DNA from 3 places in the Methylobacterium sp. WL8 genome. Region 2 is predicted to be linked to each of the others. Evidence: predicted binding sites of a transcription regulator. Region 2 holds the regulator's gene; each other region holds the start of a gene.

Region 1 (10,260 bases), on a different contig from region 2:
AATCGGGCTCGAATTCCGGGTGGAACTGCACCGAGAGCGCGGCACGGTCCTCATAGGCCAGCATCGCGTAGGGGGTGAAGGCGCTCGCCGCCAGCACCCGGGTGGCGGGCGGAGCTTCGACGACCTGATCCTGGTGGAAGGCCGCCACGGCGATCCGGTCCGCGTCGTCCATGTACGGCGCCCACTCGGTCACCGCATAGCTGTGGAGCCCGAGCCCGCGGCCCTTCCCGGAGCGGACCGCGCGGCCGCCATAGGCCTCCGCCATGACCTGATGGCCGAAGCAGATGCCGACCAGCGGCTTGCCCGGTGGCAGCGCGCGCAGGAACCCGATCAACGGCGCGATCCAGGGCAGCGGATCGTAGACGCCGGCGGCCGAGCCGGTGACCGCGTAGCCGTCGAAGGCATCCGGGTCTGTTGGTAGCTCGCCGGCGCGCACGTCGAGGATCGTGGCGGCATGCGCCGGGCCGATCATGCGCGCGGTCATCGCGCCGTAGGACGGGAAGCGGGCGAGCCGCGTCGGCGGCGAGCCGGCTTCGAGGATGGCGATGCGCACGGGCTGACCGTTGCTATGGGCGACAGGCTCGGCATCGCGCCGTTCACAGCGCGATGCAACCGCCTCAGGCGGCGCGTGCCCGCCGGAGGACCGCGCGCGGGCCGACGGCGCCCTTCAGGCGGATGTCCATGGCGTTGCCGCGCCAGACGATCGCGCGATGGGTCCAGGCCGCGCACCAGACCAGTGGGATCAGGGCGTCGCGCAGCAGGAAGCCGACGAGCAGCCGCGGCGCGTGGAACCAGCCGGCGCGCGCGGCGAGCCGGAACTCGGCCGCGTAGCCCAAAGCCGACAGCGCCGCGAGCCCGGCCGCCGCTGTCCAGGTGCCCGCGAGCGACCCCGCAATCACGAACGGCAGCAAGGTGCCGCTGGCGATCTCGGGCGCGAAGAACAGCGGGAACGTCACCCGGCGCAGGCGCGCCCAGCGGATCTGCCGCGACCAGACCTCGAACGCCGCGCGGCGCCCCAGCGGCTGCTCGAACGGCGCGGCGACGAGGTGGACCCGGCGGCCGGCCGCGCGCACGAGCTTCGTCGCCGCCGCGTCCTCGGCGATCTCCGCGGCGAGCGCCCGGATGCCACCCCGCGCCTCGAGGAACGGGCGGTGCCAGAGCATGCTCTTGCCCTGCGCGAAGCCGAGCCCCACCGCCTCGCCGGCATATTGCCAGCGGGCTTGCAGGGTGTTGAGGAAGGCGCATTCGACCGCGGCCCAGATCCCGTCCGGGCGGGCGCCGATCGGCGTCGAGCAGACGAGGCCGGTGTCGTCGCGCCAGGCGGCCTGCAGTTGCTGCAGGTAATCGGTGGGCATCAGCACGTTCGAATCGGCGATGACGATCCAATCGTGCCGCGCCGCCTCCCATCCGCGCACGCAATTGTTGAGCTTCGGGTTGTCGCTGATGCGCTCGTCGCCGACGAGGATGCGGGCCGGGACCCGCGGGTGCGCCGCGACCAGCCGGCGGACCAGCGGCAGCACGGGGTCGGCGGCGTCGGCGACGCAGAAGACGATCTCGTAGGCCGGGTAGTCGAGGGCGAAGCCGCGGGCGAGCGTCTCCTCGCTGAAGGTCTCCAGGCCGCAGACCGGACGCACCAGCGAGACGGGCGCGCCCACCGGAAACGTCGTCCCGGACGCATGTCGCCCGATCCGCCGGCCGGCGACGACGAGGCTCGCGAGGTGCAGGGCCGTCAGGAGTGCGCAGAGCACGAGGGCGACCGTGGTGCCGTCCGGGGCCGGAAAGGTGCTGACGAGACCCATGCGGCGGGCATCTCCGAACCGGCCTGTCCCGCGGCGCGCGGCCGCGTCGGCTGACTGCCCCTAACAGCGCGCGCGTTTCAGCCGTATGACAGCAGCACCAAGCGGATGAGGGAGCGAAGCTTTGGCCGGAGGCGGAACCGTCGCGATCCTCGGGGCCGGCATGGCGGGTGCCGCCGCCGCCCGGCGCCTCGCCGAGGCCGGCCTCGACGTCCGCGTCTTCGACAAGGGCCGCGGCATCGGCGGGCGCATGGCGACGCGGCGCACGCAAGCCGGCGCCCGCTTCGACCACGGCGCACAGTTCTTCCGCGCGAAGGGCGAGGCGTTTCGCGCGCAATGCGCGGCCTGGATCGCCGCCGGCGTCGCCGCGCCCTGGGACGTCGAGGGCCGCGAGGTCGGCCTGCCCGGCATGCCGGCGCCTGTCCGCCACCTGCTCGACGGGCTGCCGGTGTCGCTGGAGACGACGATCGCCTGCGTCGCGCGGGGGGATCGCGGCTGGATGCTGACGGATGCCGCGGGCGCGACCGAAGGCCCATTCGCCGCCGTGGCGGTGACCTTCCCGGCGCCGCAGGTGACGGCGCTGATGGAGACGAGCGGCGTCGCGCTGCCGGGGCCGGAGCGCGCATCCTACGCGCCGTGCTGGTCGCTGCTGCTCGACCTCGATGCGGCACCAGGCTTCCCGGAAGCGCATCTCACGTTTCCGGAGAGTCCGATCGCGCTGATCGCGCGCGAGGAGACCAAGCCCGGCCGGGCGCCCGGGCATCGCCTCGTGGTCCACGCCGCGCCGGATTGGTCGCGCGCCCACCTGGAGGAGGCGCGCGAGGCAGTGCAGGCCGCCCTGGTCGCCGCCCTCGAAGCGCGCCTGGGGACGTCGGTCCGCCCGACCTACGCCGCCGTCCACCGCTGGCGCTACGCCATGGTCGAGTCGGCGCTCGGCCACCCCTGCCTCTACGATCCGGCGCAGCGGCTGGGTGCCGCCGGCGACTGGTGCCTGGGTCCGCGGATCGAGGCGGCCTTCGACAGCGGCCGGGCGCTCGCCGACCGCATCGCCGCCGACCTGACGTTCGGGCGGTGATCCCGCCCATCGTGTTCCATCCGGCCTACGAGGCGATCCTCCCGGCCGGGCACCGCTTCCCGATGCGCAAGTACGGGCGGCTTGCCGAGGTCCTGATGGAGCGCGGGCTGGCGCCGCGCGGGTTCACGACGCCGGAGCCGGCCTCGCCCGACCTCCTACGGTTCGCCCACGACGCGTCCTACGTCGAAGCCGTGCTCGGGCTCGCGGTGCCGCGGGCGATCGAGCGGGCGATCGGCCTGCCCGTGGACGAGAGCGTGGTCCGACGCTCGCGCGCCTCCGTCGGCGGCACGCTGCTCGCCGCGCGCCTCGCCCTGGTGCAGGGACTCGCCGGCAGCGCCGCCGGCGGCAGCCACCACGCCCGGCGCGAGCAGGGGGCGGGATTCTGCGTGTTCAACGACGTGGCGGTCGCGGCCCGCGCGCTGCAGGCCGAGGGTGCGATCCGTCGGGCGCTCGTGGTCGATTGCGACGTGCACCAGGGCGACGGTACCGCCGACTGCCTCGCCCGCTCACCAGACCTGTTCACGCTGTCGATCCATTGCGAGAAGAACTATCCGACCGCCAAGATCGCCGGCGACCTCGACGTCGGCCTGCCCGACGGGCTCGACGATGCCGGCTACCTCGCCGTGCTCGAGGCGCGGCTTCCGCCGTTGCTCGACGCGCTGGCGCCCGACCTCGTCTTCTACAACGCCGGCGTCGACCCGCACCGGGACGACCGCCTCGGGCGTCTCGCGCTCACCGACGACGGGCTGCTGGCGCGCGACCGCTACGTCGTCGGGCAGGCGCGGGCGCGGGGCATCCCCCTCGTGGCGGTGATCGGCGGCGGCTACACCCACGACGTCGACGCGCTCGCAAACCGCCACGCCCTGGTGTTCCAGGCGCTCGCCGCCAACGCGCTCTACTGAGCCTTCGGCAGTGCGCGCGCCTGCGCCTCCAGCGCGTCGAACAGGCGGTCCAGCGGCGCGCCGTCGATGCGGTGGAAGTCGAGGGACCGGCTCAGCATCAACCCCAGCACCGCGAAGGTCAGCGCCGCCCCCTGGCCCGACCGCGCCTCGGCCGCGCCCATGGCGGCGAGCAGCTCGCTCAGGAACTGCGAGAACGCCGCCGCCGCGTCGGCGTTGTCGGCCGACGCGATCAGCAGCGAATCGGGAAAGCCGCATTCCTCGGCGTAGACCTGGCGTGCATGCGCGACCACCGCGAGCGGCAGCGCCGCCGGCCCGTGGGGGGCGGAAGCGAGGCACGCGGCGATGCCGACGCGGATCCGGCCGACCTTGCGGACGGCCAGAGCGGTCAACAGCGCGTCCTTGGACGCGTAGTGGTGCAGCACCCCGCCCTTGCTCAAGCCGGCTTCCACGGCGACCGCGTCGATGGTCAGCGTCCGGGTGCCCGAGCGCCGCAGCAGCGCCTCGGCCGCGTCGAGGATCACCTCGGCGCGGTCCTGCCGGCGGCTGCGCGCCTTGGCCGTCACGTCGTCCATCTCCCTACCCCGTAAAAACCGTCTGGACGGTCGGTAAGATAGTGGATAGGTTCGCGCCGCGATAGAGCGTGCGGAGCCGAGGAACGCCGTGAACCGAAGTTTCCCCGTCGTGCTTGTCTCCGCTCTTGCCGCGGCGCTGCTCGCGGCGGCCGCGGCAAGCGCCGAACAAGCCGAACCGCAAGCCGGTGCGCCGGTCGGCCTCATGGCGCAGACCCTGGTGCGCACCGTGATCGCGACGAAGAGCATGATCGCTTCCGACGCCGTCTTCACCGGCGACGTCCAGGCCCAGGGGCAGACCAGCGTCTCGTTCCGCACCGCCGGCAAGATCGAGACCCGCCTCGTCGAGGTCGGCGACCACGTCGCCGCCGACCAGGTCCTGGCCCGGCTCGATCCGCGCGAGCAGCGCTCGAACCTCGCCAACGCGCAGGCCGCGCTCGCCTCGGCCGAGGCCCTGTCGACGCAGGCCAAGCTCGGGTTCAAGCGCCAGGAGCAGCTGATGGCCAGCGGCTACACCACGCGGCCCTCCTACGACAACGCCGAGCAGCAGCTGCGCACGACCCAGGCCGCGGTGGATTCGGCCAAGGCGGCGCTGGGGACCGCGCAGGAGCAGCTGTCCTACACCGAGCTGCGGTCGGGCGTGGCCGGCGTGGTGCTGAGCCGGTCCCTGGAGGTCGGCCAGGTGGTGCAGGCGGGGCAGTCGGTCCTGACCCTGGCGCAGGACGGGCCGCGCGACGCGGTCTTCAACGTCTACGAGGCGCTGCTCGCCGCGCCGCCGCAATCGGGAACCGTGGACGTGACGCTTCAGGGCAACCCGACGGTCACCGCCCTCGGCAGCGTCCGCGAGATCTCGCCCAGCGTCGACCCGGCTTCCGGCACGGTGCGGGTGAAGGTCGGCCTCAAGGAGACGCCGCCGGCGATGACGCTCGGCGCGGTGGTGATCGGTCGCGGCCGGTTCCAGAGCCATGCGGCGGTCGTGCTGCCGTGGTCGGCCCTCTACCGCTGGAAGAACCAGCCCGCCGTGTGGGTGCGCGACCCAAGCGCCGGGACGGTCGCGCCGCGCGTCGTGACCATCGACCGCTACGGCCCCGACAGCATCGCCCTGGCGGGCGGCGTCGCGTCCGGCGAGGAGGTCGTCATCGCCGGCATCCAGTTCCTTCGCCCGGGCCAGACCGTGACGGTGGCCGAGCAGGTCGCGACGGGAGCCGCGAAGTGATGGTGTTTCACCCGATCGCTGACGGTTTCCGCGCGTCGCATCGCGGCCCCCTCTCCCAGGGCGAGAGGGTTGGGGTGAGGGGCGTGACCTCTCCGGTGAGTTCTCGTCCCTCACCCTGTCCCTCTCCCGCTCGGGAGAGGGGACCCGCGTGTCACGCCGCGCCGCAGGTGAAGGATGGAAGCGTGAGGCATTCCGCGTTTCGCGGCATCCAGCTGCCTCTCGTCACCATCCTCGCCGGGACATCGCTGCTCGCACTCGCCGCCTGCAAGCCCGCCGAGGAGGCGAAGGCGCCGCCGGTGCGGCCGGTGCTGTACGCCGTCGCCAAGCCGATCGAGGCGGTGCGGTTCGGGCCGTTCGCCGGCACGGTCGAGCCGCGCTACCAGTCGCAGCTCGGATTCCAGGTCGGCGGCCGCGTCGTCGCCCGCGACGTGACCGTCGGCGACCTCGTGAAGAAGGGGCAGCGGCTCGCCGCCCTCGACACGGTGGTGCCGCGCTTCGCCATGACCCGCGCCGAAGCCGACGTCGCCGACGCCAAGGCGCAGTCCGAGAACGCCGCCGCCACCGAGGCGCGGACGCGTCGCCTGATGGAGGGCGGCAACGTCACCCAGGCCCAGCTCGACGGCATGGTGGCCAACCGCGACACGGCGCAGGCGCGCCTGACCCAGGCGCAGGCGAGCCTGCAGAAGGCCCGCGACCAGATGGGCTACACCGAGCTCCACGCCGACTTCGACGGCGTCGTCACCCAGCGCAACGCCGAGATCGGGCAGGATCTCACCGCCGGGCAGACGGTGGTGACCGTGGCCCGGCCCGAGGTGCGCGAAGCGGTGGTGGACATCCCCGACGACCTCGTCGCGGCCATGCCCAAGGACGGCCGCTTCACCGTCGCCCTCCAGAGCGCGCCCACGGTGACGGCGGTCGGCACCGTGCGCGAGACGGCGCCCTTCGCCGATTCGAGCACCCGCACCCGGCGCATCCGGATGTCGCTGGAGAACCCGCCGGGCGCCTTCCGGCTCGGCGCGACGATCACCGTCTCGCTGGTGCGCAAGGTCCCGCCGCGCTTCGTCCTGCCCGCCACCGCCATCCTGAGCGCAGACGGCCGCGACGCGGTCTGGGTCGTCAACGCCGCCGGCGACGCGGCCAAGCGCGTCGCGGTCACGGTGGCCGACCGGAGGGGCGACTACGTCGGCGTCGCGAGCGGCCTCTCGGCCGGCGACCGCGTCGTGGTCGCCGGCGTCTACTCCCTCGCCGAGGGCCAGGCGATCCGCCTCGCGGATACGCCCATCGCCGTTCCCGGCACGCAGGACCTTTGATCGTGGGCGGATTTTGAATCGTGGGCAGGATTTCCGATCGTGGGTAACTTCAACGCGTCGGAATGGGCGCTGTCGCACCGCTCGTTCGTGTGGTTCCTCATGGCGATCTGCCTGGTGGCCGGCACGCTCGCCTATCGCGGCCTCGGCCGCGAGGAGGACCCGCCCTTCGCGATCAAGACGATGGTGGTGCAGGCGGTCTGGCCCGGCGCCACGATCGGCGACACCCTCGAGCAGGTCACCGACCGGATCGAGAAGGAGCTGCAGCAGGTCGCGACCCTGGACTACGTCCGCAGCTACACCACGCCGGGCAACGCCACGGTGTTCGTGCAGCTGCGCGACACCACGAAGGCGTCCGAGATCCAGCCGTCGTTCTACCAGGTCCGCAAGCGCCTCGGCGACATCCAGGGCACCTTCCCGCAGGGGATGCAGGGGCCGTTCTTCAACGACGAGTTCGGCGACGTCTACGGCAACGTCTACGGCTTCACCGCCGACGGCCTGAGCCACCGTCAGCTGCGCGACTACGTCGAGGGCGTGCGCACCGAGATCCTCAAGGTGCCCAACATCGGCAAGACGCAACTGCTCGGCACGCAGAAGGAAACGATCTTCCTCGACTTCTCCACGCGCAAGCTCGCCGGCTACGGCATCGACATCCAGTCCCTGATCAAGACGCTGCAGAGCCAGAACGCGATCTCGCCCTCGGGCGTGGTCCAGGCCGGCCCCGAGCGGGTCTCGGTGCGGGTGAGCGGGCAGTTCTCGTCCGAGACCTCGCTGGAGACGATCAACCTGCGGATCAACGACCGCTTCTTCCGCCTCTCGGACGTGGCCGAGATCAGCCGCGGCTACGAGGACCCGCCCGCGGCGCTGTTCCGCGTCGATGGCAAGCCGGCGATCGGTCTCGCCATCGCCATGCGGCCGAACGCCAACCTGCTGCATTTCGGCGAGGACCTGAAGGCGCGGATGCGCCTGATCGAGGCCAAGCTGCCGATCGGCGTCGGCATCCACTTGGTCTCCGACCAGCCCCGCATCGTCGAGGAGGCGGTCGGCGGCTTCACCCAGGCGCTCGTCGAGGCGGTGGTGATCGTGCTCGCGGTGAGTTTCGTCAGCCTAGGCGTGCGCGCCGGCTTGGTGGTCTCGATCTCGATCCCGCTGGTGCTCGCCATCGTCTTCGTGGTGATGCAGATCATGGGCGTCACGTTGCAGCGCATCTCGCTCGGTGCGCTGATCATCGCGCTGGGCCTGCTGGTCGACGACGCGATGATCACCGTCGAGATGATGGTGGCGCGGCTCGAGCTCGGCGATTCGCTGAAGAAGGCTGCGACCTTCGCCTACACCTCCACCGCCTTCCCGATGCTGACGGGCACGCTGGTGACCGTGGCCGGCTTCCTGCCGATCGGCTTCAACGGCTCCTCGGCCGGCGAGTACACCTACTCGCTGTTCGTGGTGATCGCGGCCTCGCTCCTGGTCTCGTGGGTGGTGGCCGTGCTGTTCGCGCCGCTGATCGGCGTGACATTGCTGCCCAAGACCATGAAGAAGCACAGCCACGAGCCCGGCCGCATGGGGCGCCTGTTCCTGCGCGTGCTCGTCGCCGCCATGCGCTGGCGCTGGCTCACGGTCGCTGCCTGCGTCGCGCTGCTCGGCCTGTCGATCTTCGGCATGACCTTCGTGCAGCAGCAGTTCTTCCCGGCCTCCGACCGCACCGAGATCCTGGTCGACTTCACCCTGCCGCAGAACGCCACCATCACCGAGACGCGGGCGCAGATGGACCGGTTCGAAGCCACGTTGAAGGGCGACCCGGACATCGAGCGCTGGTCGTCCTATGTCGGACAGGGCGCGGTGCGTTTCTACCTGCCGCTCGACCAGCAGCTCGCCAACAGCTTCTTCGGGCAGGTCGTCGTCGTGACGACGTCGCTGGAGGCGCGCGACCGCCTGTTCCCCAAGCTCGAGGCGCGGACGAAGCGCGACTTCGTCGGCACCGACGTGTTCGTGAACCCGCTCTCGCTCGGCCCACCGGTGGGACGGCCGATCCAGTACCGCCTCAGCGGGCCGGACCTGCAGGTGGTGCGCGCCAAGGCGCTGGCGCTCGCCGACATCGTCGCCAAGAGCCCGCATGTCGGCGTGCCGACCTTCGATTGGAACGAGCCCGGCAAGGTGCTGCGGGTCGAGATCCTGCAGGACAAGGCGCGCCAGCTCGGCGTCACCAGTCAGGACATCGCCGGCATCCTCAACGGCGTCGTCGGCGGCTCCTCGATCACACAGGTGCGGGACTCGATCTACCTCGTCAACGTCGTCGGCCGGGCGCAGGCGGCGGAGCGGACCTCGCTGGACACCCTACAGAGCCTGCAGGTGAGCCTGGCCAACGGCTCGGTGGTGCCGCTGCTCGCCTTCGCGCGGATCGGCTTCGACCTGGAGCAGCCGATCGTCTGGCGCCGCGACCGGGTCGCGACGCTCACGGTTCGCGCACCGATCGTCGACGCGACTCAGCCGCCGACGATCGTGGCGGCGCTCGCCTCCGACATCGCCGCCTTCACGGAGGCGCTGCCCGAGGGTTATGCGCTGGCCACCGGCGGCGCCGTCGAGGAGGCGGCCAAGGGCCAGGGACCGATCGCGGCGGTGGTGCCGGTGATGCTGCTGACCATGGCGGTGTTCCTGATGATCCAGCTTCAGAGCGTCCAGAAGCTGTTCCTGGTGTCGAGCGTGGCGCCACTCGGGCTCATCGGCGTCGTCGCGGCGCTCCTGCCCTCGGGCAAGCCGATGGGCTTCGTCGCGATCCTCGGCATCCTGGCGCTCATCGGCATCATCATCCGCAACGCGGTGATCCTGGTGAGCCAGATCGAGGAATGCGAGGCCGACGGGCTCGGGCCCTGGGACGCGGTGGTGGAGGCGACGCGCCACCGCATGCGCCCGATCCTGCTGACGGCGGCGGCGGCGAGCCTCGGCATGGTGCCGATCGCCCGCGAGGTGTTCTGGGGGCCGATGGCCTACGCGATGATCGGCGGCATCATCGCGGCGACTTTCCTAACGCTGTTCTTCCTGCCGGCGCTCTACGTCGGGTGGTACCGGATCCGCCCGCCGGCCGCGAACGGTCCGAAGCCTAACGCGGCTTGATCGCCCGCCGCGGCGAGGTCGGCGGTGCGGACTCGATCGGGGCGACCCGCTGCGGCGGGATCGCCACCGGCGTCGAGAACGCGCCCAGGTTGTCCACCAGCTTCGTCAGCAGGCGGATCGTCTCGGCCACCTCGTCTTCCTTGAGCGCGGCGAGGAAGTTGCGCTCGCGCTGCAGCGCCACCACGGTGATGCGGTCGTGCAGGTCGAGGCCGGCGGGCGACAGCGCCAGCAGGCGGCGGCGTGCGTCCTCGGCGTCGCCGCGGATCAACACGAGGCCGCGGCTTTCC
Region 2 (10,260 bases):
CGGCTCCGATCCGAGGGTGGTAGAGGCGGCCATGCTCGAAGGCCTGCACCCGAACCGCCCGACCCACGTCCTGCAGCTGATGACCGACGAGCGGTCGGCGCGCACGATGACCGACCTGCTGGGCGAGATGTTCGACCCGACGGAGACGGCGGTGGCCGCCTTCGAGTCCGAGGACGGGGTGACGTGGCGGCTCGAGGCCTACTTCGCCGACGCGCCGGACGAAGATTACATCCGCGACCTGATCCGCCCCGTGGTCGGCGCGAAGGCGGACGCCGCCGAGTTCCGCACCGTCGACCAGAAGGACTGGGTCCGCGCCTCGCTCGAAGGCCTCGTGCCCGTGCGCGCCGGACGCTTCCGAATCCACGGCTCGCACGACCGCGACACCGTGCGGCCGAACGAGCTCGCCATCGAGATCGAGGCGGCGCTGGCCTTCGGCACCGGCCACCACGGCACGACGCTCGGCTGCCTCAAGGCCCTGGTGGACGTGCTCAAGCGTGGCCGCCCCGGCCGGGTGCTCGACGTCGGCACCGGCACCGGCATCCTCGCTTTCGCCGCCGCCAAGGCCCTGCGCCGCCCGGTGATCGCCGGCGATCTCGACGGCGAGGCGGTGCGCACCGCCCGCGCCAACGCCCGCGCCAACGGGCTCGGACCCTACCTCAAGCTCTACGAGGGCCCGGGGGTGCGCAACGCCATGGCCGCGCGGACGCGCCACTTCGACGTCGTCTTCGCCAACATCCTCGCCCGCCCCCTGCGCGGCCTGGCGCCGACGCTCTCGGCGGTGGTGGCCGAGGGCGGCGTGCTGGTGCTCTCGGGGCTGATCGAGCGCGACGTGGCCGGCGTGCTCTCGGCCTACCGCCACCAGGGCTTCCACCTCGCCTCGCGGGGGACGATCGAGGGTTGGGTCGCCCTGGTGCTGCGCCGCGGCGGGGCGGCGCAGCGGCCGCTGGCCGGGTCCGCCCGGCGCTGAGCCCGATCCGAGGCGGACGGCCCGCGTTCGGTTGCCCGCGGGGTGCCGCCGGCGATACCGTGGGCGCATGAACCGCACCCGATTCCAGACCTTCGACGACCCGAGCCACCGCAAGGGGCCTGAGCGCGTCGCCGCCCTTCGCGCCGCCTTGCGCGAGGCCGGAATCGACGGCTTCGTCGTGCCCCGCGCCGACGAGCACCAATCCGAATACGTCCCGGCCAACGCCGAGCGGCTCGCCTGGCTCACCGGCTTCACCGGCTCGGCCGGCACCGCCGTGATCCTGGCCGAGGCCGCAGCACTCATGGTCGATGGGCGCTACACCATCCAGGCGCCGGAACAGGTCGATCCGGGCGTCGTCACGGTCGTGCCCCTCGCCGAGAGCACCGCCGAGGCCTGGATCGGCCGGACCCTGCGGCGCGGCGCAGTGCTCGGCTACGACCCGTGGCTGCACACCCCCGACGGGGTCGCCCGCCTCGAGCATGCCGCCGCCAAGGCCGGCGCCTCGGTGAAGGCGCTATCGGAGAACCCGGTGGACGCGGTCTGGGCCGGCCGCCCGAAGCCGCCATCGGGCCGCGTGATCGCGCATCCGCTCGACTTCGCCGGCGAAACCGCGAGCGACAAGATCGCGCGCATCCGCGTGGAGCTGGAGGCCGGCCAGTGCGACGCGCTGGTGATCTCCGATCCCCACAACCTCGCCTGGGCGTTCAACCTGCGCGGCGGCGACGTCGGGCACACGCCGCTGGCGCTGGGCTACGCCATCCTGCCGCGCGAGGGCCGGCCGCGGCTATTCCTGGTGTCGCACGACGTGACGGAGGAGGCGCGGGCGGCGCTCGCCCCGGTCGCCGACATCGCCTCGCGGGACGACTTCGAGCCGGCGCTCGGCGAGCTCGCCGGCAAGCGCGTGCGCCTCGACGCCGCCACCGGCGCCGCCGCCCTGAAGGAGCGCGTCGCGACGGTGGGCGGCACCCCCGATGTCGGCCCGGACCCGATCACCGCGATGAAGGCGGTGAAGAACGCCGCCGAGATCGCCGGCGCCCGCGCCGCACACCGGCGCGACGGGGCGAGCGTGGTGCGTTTCCTCGCCTGGCTCGACGGGCAGAGCCACGTCACCGAGGTCGCCGCGGTGGAGGCGCTGGAGGACTTTCGCGCGGACGGCGGCGACCTGCGCGACGTCTCGTTCCCGACGATCTCCGGCTCCGGGCCGAACGGCGCGATCGTGCATTACCGCGTCACCCGCGCCACCGACCGGCGGGCGGAGCCGGGCGAGCTGTTCCTGATCGATTCCGGCGCGCAATACCCCGACGGCACCACCGACATCACCCGCACGGTCGCGGTGGGCGCGCCGAGCGCGGAGATGCGTGATCGCTACACCCGCGTGCTGCGGGGCCACGTCGCCATCAGCCGCGCGGTCTTCCCCAAGGGCACCACAGGCGCGCAGATCGACACCCTTGCGCGCCTGCCGTTGTGGGAGGCCGGCCTCGATTTCGACCACGGCACCGGCCACGGCGTCGGCGCCTTCCTCTCGGTGCACGAGGGCCCGCAGCGCATCGCCAAGACCGGAACCGTCGCCCTGGAGGCGGGGATGATCCTCTCCAACGAGCCGGGCTACTACCGCGCCGGGGGCTACGGCATCCGCATCGAGAACCTCGTCCTCGTCGAGCCCCGCGAGGTGCCCGGCGGCGAACGCCCGGTGCTCGGCTTCGAGACCCTGACGCTGGTCCCCTACGACCGCCGCCTGATCGTGCCGGAGATGCTGAGCCCCGCCGAGCGCGCCTGGATCGACGCCTACCACGCCCACGTCCGCGACGTGCTCGACCCGGACCTCGACCCGGAGACGCGAGCCTGGCTGGAGCGGGCGACGGCGGCACTCTGAACCCAGGATCGATCCTCCGCGCGGCACCCGGACGCGCCGTCGCGATTTTACCCTCCGCCGGTTCGCGCCTATGACCAGAGCAGCGTGAAACCGTCGTGGACGGTCGCGCGAAGGGACCGCATGCTCCGTCTTCTCGCCCTCCTCCTATCGCTGCTCGCCGGGCCCGTCGCGGCCCAAGGCTTCAAGCCGCCGGCCGACCTCGTGCGGGCGAGCCTCGTGGCGGAGCCTGCGGCAATGGCCGGCGCCACGCCGTTCACCGTGGCCATCCGCATGGCGATGAAGCCGGGCTGGCACGTCTACTGGCGCAACCCCGGCGATTCGGGCCTGCCGCCGGAGGTGACCTGGACGCTGCCGGCCGGCTTCTCGGCCTCGGCGATCCAGTGGCCGGCACCGCACCGCATCCCGATCGCGACGCTGATGAACTTCGGCTACGAGGGCGAGGCGATCCTGCTCGTGCGGGTGACGCCGCCGCCAAGCCTCGACCCGGCAGCCCCCGTGACGCTTGCGGGCAAGCTCACCTATCTCGTGTGCGAGAAGGAATGCATCCCCGGCTCGGCCGACCTCACCCTGACCCTGCCGGTCGCCCGCGAGGCCGCGGCCGATCCGGCCAACGCCGCGCTGTTCGTGCGTGCCCGCGCCGCCCTGCCCAAGGCCTCGCCGTGGCCGGTGCGGCTGTCGAGCCAGGGCGACCGCCTCGCCCTGGACCTCGACGCGCCGGGCCTCGCCGCGGACAGGCTCCGCGCGGTGGCGTTCTTTCCCTATTCCGAGACGGCGATCGAGAACGCCGCGCCGCAGCCCTTCACCGTGGACGCGGCCGGCCTCCACCTGACGCTGACCCGCGCGACGCCCACCGACGCCGCGCCCGAGAGCCTGCCCGGCGTGCTGGCGATCGAGGAGGAGACCGGCGACGGTCTCGTCCGCCAGGCCTTCGCGCTGGGCGACGAGGCGCCGCTCGCGGCCGGCAGCGCGATGCCGAGCGTGGCGCCGGCGATCCCGCGCACCGAGCCGGCCGAGACCCTGACGCTCTGGACCGCGGCCGGCCTCGCGCTGCTGGGCGGCCTGATCCTCAACCTGATGCCCTGCGTCTTCCCGGTGCTGTCGATCAAGGTGCTCAGCTTGGTGAAGCATTCCGGCGAGGCGCCGGGGCGGGTCCGCCTGCACGGGCTCGCCTACACGGCGGGCGTGCTGGCGGCGTTCCTGGCGCTGGCCTCGCTGCTGATCGCGCTGAAGGCCGGGGGAGCCGGGATCGGCTGGGGCTTCCAGCTGCAATCGCCCACCGTGGTGGCCGCCCTGGCCTACCTGCTCTTCGCCATGGGCCTGAGCCTGTCGGGCATGCTCCACCTCGGCGGGCGGCTCGCCGGGCTCGGCGACGGGCTGACCCGGCGGGCCGGACTCGAAGGCTCGTTCTTCACCGGCGTGCTCGCGACCGTGGTGGCGACGCCCTGCACCGCCCCCTTCATGGGCTCGGCGGTGGGCTTCGCGCTGACGCAGTCGACGGCCGCCGGCCTCGTGGTGTTCGCGAGCCTCGGCTTCGGCCTCGCCCTGCCCTTCCTGGCGTTGACCCTGTGGCCGGCGGCGCTCCGCGCCCTGCCCCGCCCGGGTGCCTGGATGGACGTGCTGAAGCAGGCGCTGGCCTTCCCGATCTACGCCACGGTCGCGTGGCTGGTCTGGGTGCTGGCCCAGCAGGTCGGGCCGCAGGGCCTGCTCGCCGCGCTGATCGGACTGGTGCTGCTCGGCTTCTCCGCCTGGGCGTGGGAACTCGGCCGCGACGCGCGCCCGGTGCGGGCGCAGCTCGCCCGCGGCCTCGCGGTGCTCGCCGTCGTCGGCGTGGCGGCGCTCGCCCTCACCCTCGACCGCGACCGGATCGCGCCGGGCGCCCAGACCAGGGCCGAGGGCGTCGAGCCGTTCACGCAGGCGCGCCTCGACGCGCTGCTGGCCGGCGGCCGGCCGGTCTTCGTCGACATGACCGCGGCGTGGTGCATCACCTGTCAGGTCAACGAGCGCACCTCGCTCGGGACGGCGGCGGTCGGCGCAGCGATGCGCGCCCGCGACGTCACCTACCTCAAGGGCGACTGGACCAACCAGAATCCGGAGATCACCCGCCTGCTCGAGCGCCACGGCCGCAGCGGCGTGCCGCTCTACCTGCTCTACGCAGGGCCAGGCGAGCCGACGGTGCTGCCGCAGATCCTCACCGAGGGCACGGTGCTGAGCGCGCTGGACGCCGTGACGGCGACGGGCCGCAGCGCGGGGCTCGCGGGCGCGGGAACGAAGGTGCCCTAATCCTCGCCCGAAAACGTCTCGTCGAAGGCGTAGCCCGAGCCGCGGACGGTGCGGATCGGGTCGGTCTCGCCGGTGCGGTTCAGGGCCTTGCGCAGGCGGCCGACATGCACGTCGACGGTGCGTTCGTCGATGTAGACGTCGTGGCCCCAGACGCCGTCGAGGAGCTGCTCGCGGGAATAGACCCGGCCGGGGCTCTGCATCAGGAATTCGAGCAGCTTGAACTCGGTCGGCCCGAGGTGGATCTCGCTGCCCGCCCGGCGCAGGCGGTGGCTGTCGCGGTCGAGCTCGATGTCGCCGGCCTCCAGGAGGTTCGCGACATGGGTCGGCTTGGCCCGGCGCAGCAGCGCGCGGACCCGGGCCAGGAGCTCCGGCACGGAGAACGGTTTGACGATGTAGTCGTCGGCCCCAGTCCCGAGGCCGCGGATGCGGTCGCCCTCCTCGCCGCGCGCCGTCAGCATGATGACCGGCAGGGACGCCGTCTCGCGCCGCGCCCGCACCCGGCGGCACAGCTCGATCCCCGAGAGGCCGGGCAGCATCCAGTCGAGCAGGATCAGGTCCGGCACCTGCTCCTGCAGGCGCAGCTCGGCCTCGTCGCCGCGGGCGGCGGAATCGACCTCGAAGCCCTCGGCTTCGAGGTTGTAGCGCAGGAGGGTGGTGAGCGCCTCCTCGTCCTCGACGATCAGGATCCGCGTACGCATGCAGGGCACTCCCGGGCGGGCCGCCCGACTTCCTTGGCCGCCGTGAGACGCCGACAGGCGTCTCAGGCGCCGGGCGTCACCGTCGCGTAGTTCGACGCGTCGTTCTTCGGGCGGTCACCGGCGAGGTTCTCGCCGGTGGCGAGATAATGGATCGTCTCGGCGATGTTGGTGGTGTGGTCGCCGATGCGCTCGACGTTCTTGGCGCAGAACAGCAGGTGCGTGCAGAACGAGATGTTGCGCGGATCTTCCATCATGTACGTCAACAACTCGCGGAACAGCGAGTTGTAGAGCGCGTCGATCTCGCCGTCCCGCTCCCAGACGTTGTGCGCCGCCGAGACGTCGCGGCTGGCATAGGCGTCGAGCACGTCCTTGAGCTGCTCCTGCACCAGGTCGCTCATGTGCTGCACGCCGAGCACGATCTTCTGCGCCTGGGCCTGGTCGCTGATCGCGACGACGCGCTTGGCGATGTTCTTGGCGAGGTCGCCGATGCGCTCGAGGTCGCCCGAGACGCGGATCGCCGAGATCGTCTCGCGCAGGTCGATCGCCATCGGCTGGCGCCGGGCGATGAGCAGCACCGAGCGCTCCTCGATCTCGCGCTGAAGGGTGTCGAGGCGCTTGTCGGCGAGGATCACCGCCTGAGCGAGCTGGGTGTCGCGGCGAACGAGGGCGTCGGTCGCCTCGGTCATCATCTTCTCGGCGACGCCGCCCATCTCGGAGATCGAGCGGCGCAGGTCCTCGAGGTCGGTGTCGTAGGACGTGACGATGTGGCCGGGCATGGGCTTGGTCCTCGATCGATCCGTATGCGGCTCAGCCGAAGCGGCCGGTGATGTAGTCCTGGGTCTGACGCACGGTCGGGTTCATGAAGATGCGGTTGGTCGGACCGACCTCGATGACCTCGCCGAGATACATGAAGGCGGTGAATTGCGAGATGCGCGCGGCCTGCTGCATGTTGTGGGTCACGATGACGATCGTGAACTCGCTGCGCAGCTGCTCGATCAGCTCCTCGATGCGCCCGGTCGAGATCGGGTCGAGGGCCGAGGTCGGCTCGTCGAACAGGATCACCTCGGGGCTCTGGGCCACCGTGCGGGCGATGCACAGGCGCTGCTGCTGGCCGCCGGAGAGGCCCATGCCGGACTGCTTGAGCTTGTCCTTCACCTCGTCCCACAGGGCGGCCTTGCGCAGGGCCGACTCGACGCGGCCGTCGAGCTCGGATTTCGGCAGCTTCTCGTAGAGGCGCAGGCCGAAGGCGACGTTGTCGTAGATCGACATCGGGAACGGCGTCGGCTTCTGGAACACCATGCCGATGCGCGAGCGCAGCTCGTTCAGGTCGACGTTGGCGTCGAGCACGTTCTGGCCGTCGAGCAGCACCTGCCCCTCGGCGCGCTGCTCCGGGTAGAGGCTGTAGATCCGGTTGAAGGTGCGCAGCAGGGTCGACTTCCCGCAGCCGGACGGGCCGATCAGGGCGGTGACCTGGCGGTCGTGGAAGTCGAGGTTGATGTTCTTCAGGCTATGGAACTGCCCGTAATAGAAGTTCAGCTCCCTGGCGGCGATGCGGATGGGCGCGTGCTCGTCGGCCGGGTTCCGGCCGTCGAACTGGGAAGCGCTGATCGCGGGGGCGGCGTTCATCGTCGTGTTCCTCGTGGGTGCCGGCGGCGGGTTCTGGGTCCCCATGGACATCAGCGCGCGGTCTGCGGCTTGATGACGACGCGGGCGACGACCGAAAGCAGCAGGATCGTCATGGTGATCAGGAGCGCGCCGGCCCAGGCGAGCTGCTGCCAGTTCGGATAGGGCGAGAGCGCGAACTGGTAGATCATCACCGGCAGGTTCGCGACGCCGCCCATCAGGTCGCGGCTGAACCACGAGTTGTTGTTGAGCGCCGTGAACAGCAGCGGCGCGGTCTCGCCGGCGATGCGGGCGAGCGCCAGGATGATGCCGGTGACGATGCCGGCCGACGCCGCCCGCCACGTCACGCTGCGGATCACCGTCGACATCGGGGCGCCGAGCGCGACGCCGGCCTCGCGCAGCGTCCCGGGGACGAGGCGCAACATGTCCTCGGTGGTGCGCACGATCACCGGCGTCGCGATGATCGCCAGCGCCACGCCGCCGGCCCAGCCCGAATAGCTCCCCATCGGCCGCACCATCAGGGTGTATACGAACAGGCCGATCAGGATCGAGGGCGCGGAGAGCAGGATGTCGTTGAGGAAACGGATCACCTCGGCGAGCTTCGAGCCGCGGCCGTACTCGGCGAGGTAGGTGCCGGCCATCAGGCCGATCGGCGTGGCGACGAGGATGCCGATGCCGGTGAGCACCAGGCTGCCGAGGATGGCGTTGGCGATGCCGCCGCCTTCCGAGCCCGGGCCGGGCGTCGGCTGGGTGAACAGCAGCGGCGAGAACCCGCGCGCGCCCTCGATGATCAGCATCAGGAGGATCGAGCCGAGGACGACAGCGCCGAGCACGGTGGCAAGGAGGCAGGCGAGGCGCAGGGTGCGGTCGGCGACCCGGCGGCTGCCGCGGATGCGGGTCGGCTTGAGGGCCGGCGCGGGACGGATCGTGTTGTTGGCGTCCACGACGGGCTCCCTCAGGCGACCTTGACGCGGCGCGTCAGGAAGCGGGCGATGATCAGGACGACAAAGGTGATCGCGAACAGGATGCAGCCCAAAGCCATCAGCGAGTTCAGCTGCAGGCCGTCGGCCTCGTTGAACTCGTTGGCGATGCGCGAGGCAATGGTCGAGCCGGGGTCGAACACCGAGGCCGAGAGCCGGTTGGCGTTGCCGACCACGAAGGTCACCGCCATGGTCTCGCCGAGCGCGCGGCCGAGGCCGAGCATGATCGCGCCGATGATCGAGACGGAGGCCTGCGGGAGCAGGACGTGGCGGACCACCTCCCAGGTGGTGCAGCCGATGCCGTAGGCGCTCTCGCGCAGGATCGTCGGGATCTGGTCGAGCATGTCGCGGGCGATCGAGGCCACGAACGGCACGATCATGATCGCCAGGATGATGCCGGCGGTGAGCACGCCGACGCCCGAGGGCACGCGGGCGTAGAGCAGCGTGCCGACGATCGGCAGGCCCTCGACGACGTTCGAGACCGGCATCTGCACGAAGCGGGCGAAGAACGGGGCGAAGATGAACAGGCCCCACATGCCGTAGATGATGCTCGGCACCGCCGCGAGCAGCTCGATCGTCATGCCGACGGGCTTGCGCGCCCAGCCGGGGCAGAGTTGCGTCAGGTAGATCGCGATGCCGAGCGAGATCGGCACGCCGATCACCAGGGCCAGCAGCGCCGAGGCGAGGGTTCCGGTGACGGCGACGAGGGCGCCGTACTGCTCCGTGCCGATGTTCCAGGCGCTGGAGGTGAGGAAGCCGAAGCCGAACTCGCGGAAGGCGGGCCAGCCGCCGTAGAGGATCGACCCAAGGATGCCGGCGAGCACCACCAGCACCAGCAGGGCCGAACCGTAGGAGGCGGCGCGGAACAGGGCGTCGAGGCCCTTGCTCGGCCCCTTTCGCGAGCGCGTGCTCGTGCCGGAGCGCGTCAGGGCGATCTGTTCGGTCAAGGCGGTCATCCGCGGTTCTTTTCACCGTCTGGGGTGGTAGCGCGCCGTGCGGCCGGGCGCGAGGGCGAGACCGGATGCGAGTGAGACCGGATGGGAGTGAGACCGGATGGGAGGAAGCCGGTCCGCTCGGGGGTCGGGCGGCCACCGTGGTCCCGGTGGCCGCCCGACGAGTCGACGATCGAGGCGCGCGGTGGAGTCCGCCCCGCGCCGTCGGCCTCACATGCCGAGGACGGGCTTCCCGTCCTTGCCCTTCACCTGGTTCCACTCCTCGTGGATCAGGCCGACGACGGCGTCCGGCAGCGGAACGTAGTCGAGGTCGGAGGCGAGCTTGTCGCCGTTCTTGTAGGCCCAGTCGAAGAACTTCAGCACGTCGGCGGACTTCGCCGGGTCGGCGGCCTCCTTGTGGACGAGGATGAAGGTCGCGGCCGTGATCGGCCACGCATCCTCGCCCGCCTGGTCGGTGAGCGTGATGCCGAAGCCGGGCTGGCTCTTCCAGTCGGCGCTGGCGGCGGCGGCCTGGAACGCCTTGTCGTCCGGCTGCGGGAACTTGCCGGCCTTGTTGCGGATCAGCGCGTAACTGAGCTTGTTCTGCTTGGCGTAGGCCGACTCGACGTAGCCGATGGCGTTCGGGACCTGCTTGACGGTGGCGGTGACGCCCTCGTTGCCCTTGCCGCCCTGGCCGGCGGGCCAGCTCACGGTGGTGGCGGCGCCGAACTCCTTCTTCCAGCCCTCCGAGACCTGGCTGAGGTAGGTGGTGAAGATGTTCGTCGTGCCCGACGCGTCCGAGCGGTAGACCGGGGTGATGTTGGCGTCGGGCAGCTTCAGCCCGTCGTTCAGCGCGGCGATCTTCGGGTCGGACCACTTGGTGATCTTGTTGGCGTAGATGTCGGCG
Region 3 (10,260 bases), on a different contig from region 2:
TTAATTTGTAGAAAAAGTGCTAGCTATGCGCGGCAGAAGGCTCGCAACGGGCCGGCATGCCGTGGAGAAGTGTCGCTGCGATGGCTTGGACGTCCTTCCGAAACGTGCTGTCGCCGACACCGCCCGCTCCCTCGCCTTCCCCCTCGCCCCAGCGCGAGGCGTCCGAACGGGCTGCCCGGGCCGATCGAGGCCTGCCGCAGGCCGACGTCCGCGCCGCCGCCTCCACCGAGCGCGCCAAGCCCAAGTCGGAAACCCTCCGCTCCTCGCTCGACTCGATCGGCCAGCGCGACGAGATCGTCCGGCAGCGGATCGAGGCGATGGTCGATCGCCTGGACGACCTCCGCACGCTGCAGGACGACTTCTCGTCGATCCTCGAGCCGATCATCAGCATCAGCGACGAACTCCCGCGCGCCAGCATGCGCATCGCGGAACTCGAGACGTCGCTGGCCCAGGAATTCCAGTCCGGACGCACGATCCGCCTCGAAGTCGCAGAGCTGTCGACGCGCATCTCGACCCTGGCGGGCGAACTGTCGGATGCGCTGGCCCGCGCGAGCCGGGCCGAGGATCATCTGCAGGCCGGGGAGGCGACGGTGGCCACGCAACGCGTGGAACTGCGCGACAAGACGCTCGCCATCGAGAACCTGGACCGTCAACTGTTCGCGGAGATCGAGCAGACCAAGGCCCTGACCGGCGAGAACAAGGCGCTTCGCCTGGAGGCTCAGGCCGCTGACAGCGCCCTCGCGCGATCGGAACACGATCTGCTGGGCGCCCGGGAGAGCCTGAGTGCCTTGGAGCAGGAAAGCCGTAGGCTCCAGGGGCTGAGCGAGGAGCAGGCCGGGCAGCTCTCGGAGCTGGCGGCCCGGCACCGGAACCTGGAAGGGATCGCGGAGGGCGAACGGCAGCGCCTGCGCGCCGTCGAAGCCCAGCTCGCCGCCGAGACGGCTTTGCGCGAGCGCAACGAGGCGCAGCACGAAGCCGAGATGACGACGCTGCGCACCGAGCGTGCGGGCTTGGCGATGAAGCTGGAGGCGGCGACCAACCGGGCCGATTCCCATGAGCAGCTGCTCACGCAATCGCGCAATCAGCTGCGCGAGAAGGACGAGGCGCATCGCATCGCCGACCGCAACTTCAAGGAGGCGAGCATCGCCCGCACGACCGCGGAACGGCGCCTCGACTCCCTCCAGAGCGATCTGGCCCGTCAGACGGAACGCTTCCTCGAGATGCAGCGCCTGCGCGCGGAACTCGATGCGCGATGCGACATGCTCAGCAAGGCGCTGGCCGCGAAGGATGCCGCCCTGGAGCAGGCAGGCGTGCGCAACGCGGCCCTCACCGAGCGGATCGAGCAGATCGTTCATCGCCAGGAAGCCGCACGGACGGAGTTCGAGACGACGACGCGCCGCCTGACGGAGGATCTCCAGAACGAGCGCTCGGAACGCGCCCTCGTGCAGGGCGCGCTGGACATCGCCCGGGAGACCCGGGTCACGCTCCAGAAGCAGTACGAGGCCCTCAAGCGCTCCGGGCGCGGCTGGCGCGGCATGGAGGAGGACATGGGGCGGCCGGGCCCCGATGCCGCCCCGCAGGAACCGAGCAACGTGCGTCCGTTCCTGCATCCGGACCAAGCCAGCTAGCGTTCTTTCCGCGGACGTGGACGCCGGTCCTGCGAAAGAAAGCACGTCATAACAGAGACCTAGAGCCGCTCCCGCTTGCAGCGCGACAAGGAACGGCTCTATCCCCAACCGATCATCCGGGAATTCGCCATGTCCGACACTGCTCAAAAGGATGCGTCGTCGTCTTCGGGGTCCGCGATGATGCTGCGCGCGTGGCAGGTCAACGCGGGCAAGCCGGGCGAGAAGATCGTCAGCCTTCTGCCGTCGTTCGAGAACACGGCGGGCGGCGAGGCGGCGGGCGCGCCCGAAGGGGGCGGCGCCCCCCTGCGCGAATGGTCCTCCGCCATCGATCTCATCCAGGAGGCCAGCGAGGCGATCCGCATCGGCGAGCAGAGAGCCGCCGAACTGGAAGCGCAGCTCAACCACGTGGTCACGCAGGCCTCCGAGGAGATGCGTCGCCTCAACCAGCAGATCGCGGCCGGGGAACAGAAGTTGGCGCGCGCGGAGGAACGGGCCCGCCTCGCCGAGACCCGCGCCGGCGACGCCGAGGCGCGGGCTGGTGACGCCGAGGCCTGGCTGGTGCGCCTGCACGATGCGGTGTTCGCGGCCTTCGGCCAGAGGAAGGCGCAGGAAACGGATTCGTCGCACGCCGACGCCGCCGGCTGAGCGAGCCCCCCGCCTGTGTCGGATTTCATGGTGTCGGACAATTCGAAGGCCGGAAAGAGCGGCTCCGTCGTCCTCTACGTGCCTTCGCGATCGGCGGGGTTCGATCCCGAAACGGCGCTCAGGCTCATCGCCCAGGCCAGCGAGGGCATGCACCGCCTCGAGGCATGGCGGCAGACCATCCAGATCCAGGCCAACAAGCTGGTGTATCAAGTCCAGCGGGAACGCGAGGCGTTCGCGGCGGACATCGACGCATTGAACTACGAGATCGTCGTGTTGCGCCGGGAGGTTACCGAACTTCAGGCCGCCCTCACCGAGGCGAGGATCGCGAAGGACGCCTCGGCGATGCAGTGCGAGGCGGCCAGGACCCGAGCCGCGGATGCGGACCGGAAGACCCTCGCCGCGGAAGAGCGGGCGCAGACCGCCGAGGACTGGCTCGTGCGCCTTCAGGGCATCATCAGCGACGAGTTTTCCGCATCCTGAAGGTTCCCCTCGGCGCCGATCGCCCCGGACCCTCGGGATCGCTTCACCGGGTCTGCGTGTCGCCCTTCGCGGGCTTGGTGTTCGAAGACTCGGTGTTCGAAGACTCGGCCTTCAGGCAGGCATAGGTTCGCCTGAGCCAGATCTGCGCTTCGGCTTCCGCGGCCACCGCGATGGCGGCGCGATCCTCCGCAAGCCGCGCCCGCGCCTCGGCCTGCCGAAGCCGCTCCTCCGCCCCGTCGGCGCGCAGGCTGGCCGCCACGGCCGCGGCTTCGGCGGTGTGGGCTCGCCGCTCGGCCTCCTCCGTCTGATCAAGGCTGCGGCGGATCATCGCCCGCGCGTGCCGGGACATCGCCTGCGCGACGTCGTGCATCCGGCGAAGGTGCGCGCCGGCCTCGCGGATCTGCGCGATGGCCGACGGCCAATCGACCACCTGACCCGGTCCGGACGGTCCGCCCGCGACCTCCGGAGCCGCGAACAGAGGAACGACCGTGTTCGCCGCCGTCGCATCGGCCGCGACCCTCGAACGGCCGCGCCCGGCCTCGGCCGCCCGGACATCCGGCTCATCCGCCATCGGCGCGGCCGCGGGACGTCGCGCGACAGGGGCCATCAGGCACTCCGCTTCAGGTCCGGATCCAGGCCGAACTCGCTCGCGATCGTGTCGTAGACGCGGGACAGCCAGTCCTCGGCGATGCGCGCCCGCTCCTCCGCCGCAGCCACCCGCTCGTCCGCGGCCCTGAGCAGGGCATCGGTTCGGCTCTGGATCTCGACCACCCGCGCCTCGGCCGCCCGGACGCGCTCTCCGGCGCTCTTCACATCCTCGCGGACGCGTTCGAGAACCTCTTGGACGTGCATCTCCTTCTTCTGGACCGCGGCCTCGACCGCGCGGGTCTGATGGGCCGCGTGACGGACGCAATCGATCAGCTTCGACCAATCCTGCGACGGCGAAGGCCGCGCCGGGACGGCTGCGACGCTGCCGCCGGACGTGCCGACCAGCCGCAGTACGTTCGCGAGATGGCTCTCGGCGGCCGGCGCCGGCTCGGAGGCCTTCTCCCAAGGATACTCGTTCGCCGGACCCATCATGACCCTTCCGCCACCGCCACCGTCATCCCGAATATGCCATCCGCGGGCCGTCCGGGAGAAGCCGTCTAGGAAGCGTGAAAAGGCCGCCTTGTCCACCCGGACGATGCCATCCCGCCACGGGCGGATGTGCGACCGCGATCGGGCCGGCGCTCACCGGCCCTGTTCCGCCTGCGTGGGTCTCAGGCCGAAGCCGGCCCGGACGACCGCCGGACCGTGGGTCAGCTGGCGGCGCGCAACGGGATGACGTCGGCCAACGCCTGCTGCGCGGCCGCCTCGCGCTCGGCGGCTTCGAGGAAGGCGTGGGCCTCCGAGCGGCGCTCGAACACGTGCGGGGCGAGGCCGCGGCGGCTCAGGGCCTCCTGCATCTTCAGGCGCAGGAAGGCGCTCGTCGCGTAGCGCGTCGTCGTGAGGTAGTGGTACTTCGACAGGTACTCGATCATCTCGGCGTAGTCGTCGTAGAGGTTCTCGCCGATGCGGAACCCGTCGTGGTTGACCACCGAGTTCACCCGCTGCCCGGCCTTCAGGCAGGCGGTCTCGAGCACCTGCCGCAGGGCGTCGATGTCGCCCTTCGAGCGGACCTGCCAGCCTTCGAGGTTGACGAAGAGCAGGTTTCGGCCCGGGTCGTAGCTGACCCGGTCGGGCAGGTTGAGGTTCAGGAGGTCGGCCAGGAGCTCCATCGGCTCGTCGCGGAAGATGCGCAGGTCCATCGGGATCGGGTTCTCGATCACCGGCGTGAAGTCCATGTGGGCGAGGATGTCGCGGCCGATGTCGATGCCCGGAGCCACCTCGATCAGCTCCAGCCCGGCCTGCGTCAGGTTGAAGACGCAGCGCTCCGTCACGTAGAGCACCGGCTGGCGGCGCTCCTGCGCGAACGGCCCGCTGAAGGTGTTCTGCTCGACGGCCGCCACGAACTTGCGCGAGCGCCCCTCCTGCACGATCCGCAGGCGCCCCTCGTCGATCTCGGTGACGAGGCCGCCGGAGGTGAAGGTGCCGGCGAACACCACCTTGCGGGCGTTCTGCGAGATGTTGATGAAGCCGCCGCAGCCGTTGAGCCGGCCGCCGAAGCGGCTGGTGTTGACGTTGCCGGCGCCGTCGCATTCGGCGAGCCCCAGGCAGGTCATGTCGAGGCCGCCGCCGTCGTAGAAGTCGAACATCTGGTTCTGGTCGATGATCGCGTCGGCGTTGGTCGCCGCGCCGAAGCTCGAGCCCGAGGCCAGCACGCCGCCCACCGCCCCGGCCTCGGTCGTCAGGGTGATGTAGGGGGTGACCTTCTCCTCGTTGGCGACCGACGAGATGCCTTCGGGCGCGCCGACGCCGAGGTTGACCACGCCGTTCGGCGGCAGCTCGAACGCGGCGCGGCGCGCGATGATCTTGCGCGCGTCGAGCGTCATCTTCTTGAGGCCGGTCACCGGCACGCGGATCTCGCCGGCGAGCGCCGCGTCGTGCTGGACGCCGTAATTCATGCGGTGGTGCTCGGGCGGCGCCACCACGACGCAGTCGACCAGGATGCCCGGCACGCGCACGTCCTTGGGCTTGATCGAGCCCTGCTCGACGATGCGCTCCACCTGCGCGATGACGATGCCGCCGTTGTTGCGCGCCGCCATCGCCTGGGCGAGGTTGTCCAGCGTCAGCGCCTCCTTGGAGACGCAGAGGTTGCCCGACGGGTCGGCGCTGGTGGCGCGGATGAAGGCGACGTCGATCTTGGTGGCCCGGTAGAACAGCCACTCCTCGCCCTCGACTTCCACGACCTTGACGATCTCCTCGGTGGTCAGGGTGTTCACCCGGCCGCCGCCGTGGCGCGGGTCGACGTAGGTGTGCAGGCCGACCTTCGAGAACAGGCCCGGCTGGCCGGCCGCGCAGGCGCGGTAGAGCTGCGAGATCACGCCCTGCGGCAGGTTGTAGCCGCGGATGCGGTTGTCCTGGGCGGCCTGCGCCACCTTCGGCATCCGCCCGAAGTTCGCCGCGATCACCCGCCCGAGCAGGCCCTCGTGGTGGAGGCGCCCGGTGCCCAGCCCTTTGCTGTCGCCGGCGCCCGCCGTCATGATCAGGGTGAGGTTGCCGGGCGCGCCGGTCTCGACGAAGCGCTTCTCGAGGGCGGCGTGCAGCGCCTCGGGGATGCAGCTCTGCACGAAGCCGGTCGTCGTGACGACGTCGTCGGTGCGGATGAGCGCGATCGCCTCGTCGGCGCTGACGATCTTGTTCTTCTTCACGCCACTCTCCCTGCCGACGACCGTTCCGGTCTCGTTGCCGCTGTTCGGCGGCGCCTGTTGGGTCAGGCTCTATTCTTGACGGATCGCGACGGGATGGCCGCGCGAAACCGCATTCGGGGAGGTTAGGGCAAGCCGGCGCCACCCTGCAAACGAACATTATTTGTCGGGACGTTGAAATTAACTCGCTCGTCGGCCGAGAGAATATTGCATTCAGTCGGGCGGGGCTGGAACGCCAACCGCGGGCGGTCGCCGGGTCTCCTCGGCGAGTTCGGCCGGTCCGCGGCTCGCTGGTCAGCCGGCCGGCGCCGTGTCATGGGCTGAAGCCGTGACCGATCATCCCCACGCCCTCCCGGCCGCAGGCGCGGCCTTGTCATCCCCAGGCGCTCCCCTGCCGACCGAAGGCGCGGCCAGCCTCGGCTGGTCCGACTTCTTCGAGGACCAGCGCGCGCCGGCCGAGGCCGACTTCGCGCCGATGCGGATCGCCCTGGTCCACCGCTCCCGCCTGACCGCCCTGTCGACCGCCGGCCCCGTCGAGCTGCTGCTGCCGGTCCACGCCAGCACCGGCGACGTGACGGTCGGCGACTGGGTCCTGGCCGACCCGCGGACCCTGACCCTGCACCGGCGGCTGTCGCGCAGGACCGTGCTGCAGCGGCGCACCGAAGGCGGCAAGGTCCCGCAGGTGGCGGCCGCCAACGTCGACACCCTGTTCGTCGTCACCTCGTGCAACGCCGACTTCAACCCGGCCCGCCTGGAGCGCTACCTCGCGCTCGCCAACCAGGGCGGCACCGATCCGGTGATCCTCCTCACCAAGGGCGACCTGACCGACGACGTCGAGGCCTACCGCCGGCAGGCCGCAGCGCTCCAGCGCGGGTTGTCGGTGGTCGGCGTCAACCCGCGCAGCCCGGACGCCGCGGCGGCGCTGGCGCCCTGGTGCGGGCCCGGGCAGACCGTGGCGCTGGTCGGCTCGTCCGGCGTCGGCAAGTCGACGCTCGTCAACACGCTGGCCGGGCCCGGCCAGGACGCGCCGCAGGAGACCGGCGCGATCCGGGAGCACGACGCCAAGGGGCGCCACACCACGACGGCGCGCTCGCTGCACGCGATGGCGGGCGGCGGCTGGGTGATCGACACGCCGGGGATGCGCACGCTCCACGTCAGCGACGCCGCGGAGGGGATCGAGACGCTGTTCGCCGAGATCACCGAGCTGGCGCCCGACTGCCGGTTCCGCGACTGCACCCACGCCCACGAGCCCGGCTGCGCGGTGCAGGCCGCCATCGCCGAGGACGCCCTCGACCCCGACCGCCTGGACCGCTGGCGCAAGCTCGTCGAGGAGAACCGCGACAAGACCCCGGCGACGGCGCCCCGCCGCCCGCGCAGGCACTGAGCGCGCGACCGGTCTTCAGGCTTTCGGGGAGTCGTAACCGCGCCGTCCCGCGCGGATCGGCCGTCCGTGCGCACGGCGTCACCGGACCGTCATGCGCGGCGCCTATCCGAAGGCGGCTGAACTCCGATCGCCGTCGAGATCCATCATGTCCGATTCCGCCAGCCTGACGCCGCCCCGGGTGGGCGCCGAACCGCGGCGCGCCTCGGGTCCGACGCTCGATCGCGGCATGCATCCGGGCGGGATCATCGCCTTCCTGCTCGTCCTGGTGGCGGGCCTGGTCTACGCCGTCGTCAGCCTGATCGCCGACATGAACGCCGTCGGCCAGTCGCCGCTGGCGATCGGCGCCTTCGTCCTCCTCGGGCTCGCCCTGCTGATCGCGCTCGCCTTCGAGTTCGTGAACGGCTTCCACGACACCGCCAACGCGGTGGCGACCGTGATCTACACCCACTCGATGCCGCCGCTCGTGGCGGTGATCTGGTCGGGCGCCTTCAACTTCCTCGGGGTGATGCTGTCCTCGGGCGCGGTGGCCTACGCCATCGTCACGCTGCTGCCGGTGGAGCTGATCCTGCAGGTCGGGTCCGGCGCCGGCTACGCGATGATCTTCGCCCTGCTCATCGCCGCGATCATCTGGAACCTCGGCACCTGGGCCTTCGGCCTGCCGAACTCCTCCTCGCACGCGCTGATCGGCTCGGTGATCGGCGTCGGGCTCGCCAACCAGCTGATGGCGCCGGAGGGCTCCGCGACCTCGGGCGTCGACTGGGCCCAGGCGCTCGGCGTGTTCAAGGCGCTGCTGTTCAGCCCGCTCATCGGCTTCGTCGCCGCGGCGCTCCTGCTGCTGGCGCTCAAGTTCACCGTGCGGCGCAAGGACCTCTACGAGGCGCCGAAGGGCGACACGCCGCCCCCGCTCTGGATCCGCTCGCTGCTGATCCTGACCTGCACGCTGGTCTCGTTCTTCCACGGCGGCAACGACGGCCAGAAGGGCATGGGCCTGATCATGCTGATCCTGATCGGCGCCGCGCCGACTGCCTACGCCCTCAACCGCACCATGGCCGACGACACCACGCCGGCCTTCATCCAGACCTCGCAGAACGCCAGCACGGTGTTCGCCAGCCACGCCGGCACCACGGCCCAGCCCGACGCCGCGGCCGCCCGCAAGGAGGTCTCGGACGCCCTCAAGACCAAGGACCTGAACCAGCCGGCGGTCTACGGCGCGCTGGCCGCACTCTCCACCGACATCGCCGCCAACGTGAAGAACTACGGCGCGATCAAGCAGGTGCCGGCGGCGCAGACCTCAAACCTGCGCAACGACATGTACCTCGCCACCGACGCGATCCGGCTGCTGCCGAAGAACGGCGCCAGCTTCTCGGAGGCCGAGGCCGGCACGCTGAAGGCCTATGCGGGCCTCCTCAACGACGGCACGCGCTACATCCCGACCTGGGTGAAGGTCTGCGTCGCCCTGGCGCTGGGGCTGGGCACCATGGTCGGCTGGAAGCGCATCGTCGTCACCGTCGGCGAGAAGATCGGCAAGACCCACCTCACCTACGCGCAGGGCGCCTCGGCCGAGCTCGTGGCCGCCGGCACGATCGGCCTGGCCGAGGTCTACGGCCTGCCGGTCTCGACCACGCACATCCTGTCCTCGGGCGTCGCCGGCACCATGGCGGCCAACGGCTCCGGGCTGCAGATGTCGACCGTGCGCAACATGGCGCTGGCGTGGGTGCTGACGCTGCCGGCGGCGATCACCCTGGCGGGCGTGCTGTTCTTCATCCTCCGCCACGTGTTCTGAACAGGGCCGCGCGGGCCGCGACGCGGTCCGCGCCCTGGCTCGAAGGTTGCATGCCAGGGCGCCGACGCCCGGACGCACCGCGCGGCGGCCGGCGCCGCCCGTGATCGCAGGCCGGGTCCCTCGCGCGGACTCCGATGCCGGCCCTGGTCCAACCCGTGCCCACGATCCCATCCGCGGCCGAGCGCGCGACGCGCGAGGCCGCGTACCGGACGATCACGTGGCGGCTGCTGCCGTTCTTGATGGCCCTCTGGATCCTGTCGTGGATCGACCGGGTCAACATCGGCTTCGCCAAGCTGCAGATGCTGGGCGACCTGAAGTTCAGCGAGACGGTCTACGGCGTCGGCGCCGGGATCTTCTTCGTCGGCTACTTCCTGTTCGAGGTCCCGAGCAACCTGCTGCTCGAACGGGTCGGCGCCCGCAAGACCATCGCCCGGATCACCATCCTCTGGGGGATCTGCTGCGTGGCGATGATGTTCGTCACCACCGTGCCGGCCTTCTACCTGCTCCGGCTCCTCCTCGGGATCTTCGAGGCCGGGTTCTATCCCGGGGTGATCCTGTACCTGACCTACTGGTATCCGACCGGGCGGCGGGCCCGCGTGTTCGGCCTGTTCATGTCGGCCTCGGCGCTCGCCGGCGTGATCGGCGGACCTCTGGCCGGCACGATCATGACGGGCCTCGACGGCGCCAACGGCTGGTCCGGCTGGCAATGGGTGTTCCTGATCGAGGGCATCCCGTCGATCCTCGCGGGCCTCGTCACGCTGGCCTACCTCACCGACCGGCCCGAGAAGGCCGGCTGGCTCGCGCCCGAGGCGCGGGCGCTGGTCGCCGCCGACCTCGCCCGCGACGCGGCGGCGCTCGGCCCCCGCGAGCACCGGATCCTGGCCTCACTCGCCGACCTGCGGGTCTGGCAGTGCATCGCGATCTTCTTCTGCATCGTCACGGCCAACTCCGCGCTCACCTTCTTCGGGCCGACGATCGTGCGCGAGGCCGGCTTCACCGATCCGGCGACAGTCGGCTGGATCATGTCGGGCGCCTACCTCTGCGGCGGGGCCG

The links. The regulator PhoB, encoded in region 2, activates phosphate uptake and scavenging genes when phosphate is short. The targets are predictions, from matches to a motif close to TGTCATNNANCTGTCAT.
Region 1: FV234_RS01790 (ceramide glucosyltransferase) is a predicted target of PhoB. The motif match lies at 1,874-1,890, and genes of this name have one in related genera.
Region 3: FV234_RS16500 (inorganic phosphate transporter) is a predicted target of PhoB. The motif match lies at 7,501-7,517, and genes of this name have one in related genera.

What each region holds. Positions count from the first base shown of each region.
Region 1 covers NZ_VRVF01000003.1:37,740-47,999, forward strand. Annotated here, with positions in the region: gene FV234_RS01785 (gamma-glutamyl-gamma-aminobutyrate hydrolase family protein) at 1-553, opposite strand, end outside; gene FV234_RS01790 (ceramide glucosyltransferase) at 618-1,799, opposite strand; gene FV234_RS01795 (FAD-dependent oxidoreductase) at 1,921-2,871, shown strand; gene FV234_RS01800 (histone deacetylase) at 2,871-3,773, shown strand; gene FV234_RS01805 (TetR/AcrR family transcriptional regulator) at 3,767-4,345, opposite strand; gene FV234_RS01810 (efflux RND transporter periplasmic adaptor subunit) at 4,434-5,558, shown strand; gene FV234_RS01815 (efflux RND transporter periplasmic adaptor subunit) at 5,741-6,868, shown strand; gene FV234_RS01820 (efflux RND transporter permease subunit) at 6,908-9,973, shown strand; gene FV234_RS01825 (MarR family winged helix-turn-helix transcriptional regulator) at 9,960-10,260, opposite strand, start outside.
Region 2 covers NZ_VRVF01000002.1:103,643-113,902, reverse strand. Annotated here, with positions in the region: gene FV234_RS01345 (50S ribosomal protein L11 methyltransferase) at 32-967, shown strand; gene FV234_RS01340 (aminopeptidase P family protein) at 1,035-2,840, shown strand; gene FV234_RS01335 (protein-disulfide reductase DsbD domain-containing protein) at 2,961-5,120, shown strand; gene phoB (phosphate regulon transcriptional regulator PhoB) at 5,117-5,818, opposite strand; gene phoU (phosphate signaling complex protein PhoU) at 5,881-6,594, opposite strand; gene pstB (phosphate ABC transporter ATP-binding protein PstB) at 6,626-7,444, opposite strand; gene pstA (phosphate ABC transporter permease PstA) at 7,495-8,385, opposite strand; gene pstC (phosphate ABC transporter permease subunit PstC) at 8,397-9,377, opposite strand; gene pstS (phosphate ABC transporter substrate-binding protein PstS) at 9,585-10,260, opposite strand, start outside.
Region 3 covers NZ_VRVF01000046.1:524-10,783, reverse strand. Annotated here, with positions in the region: gene FV234_RS16535 (chromosome partitioning protein ParA) at 105-1,628, shown strand; gene FV234_RS16530 (hypothetical protein) at 1,704-2,273, shown strand; gene FV234_RS16525 (hypothetical protein) at 2,289-2,753, shown strand; gene FV234_RS16520 (hypothetical protein) at 2,797-3,183, opposite strand; gene FV234_RS16515 (hypothetical protein) at 3,360-3,833, opposite strand; gene FV234_RS16510 (malonate decarboxylase subunit alpha) at 4,052-6,043, opposite strand; gene rsgA (ribosome small subunit-dependent GTPase A) at 6,411-7,424, shown strand; gene FV234_RS16500 (inorganic phosphate transporter) at 7,570-9,207, shown strand; partial or broken gene FV234_RS16495 (MFS transporter) at 9,342-10,260, shown strand, end outside.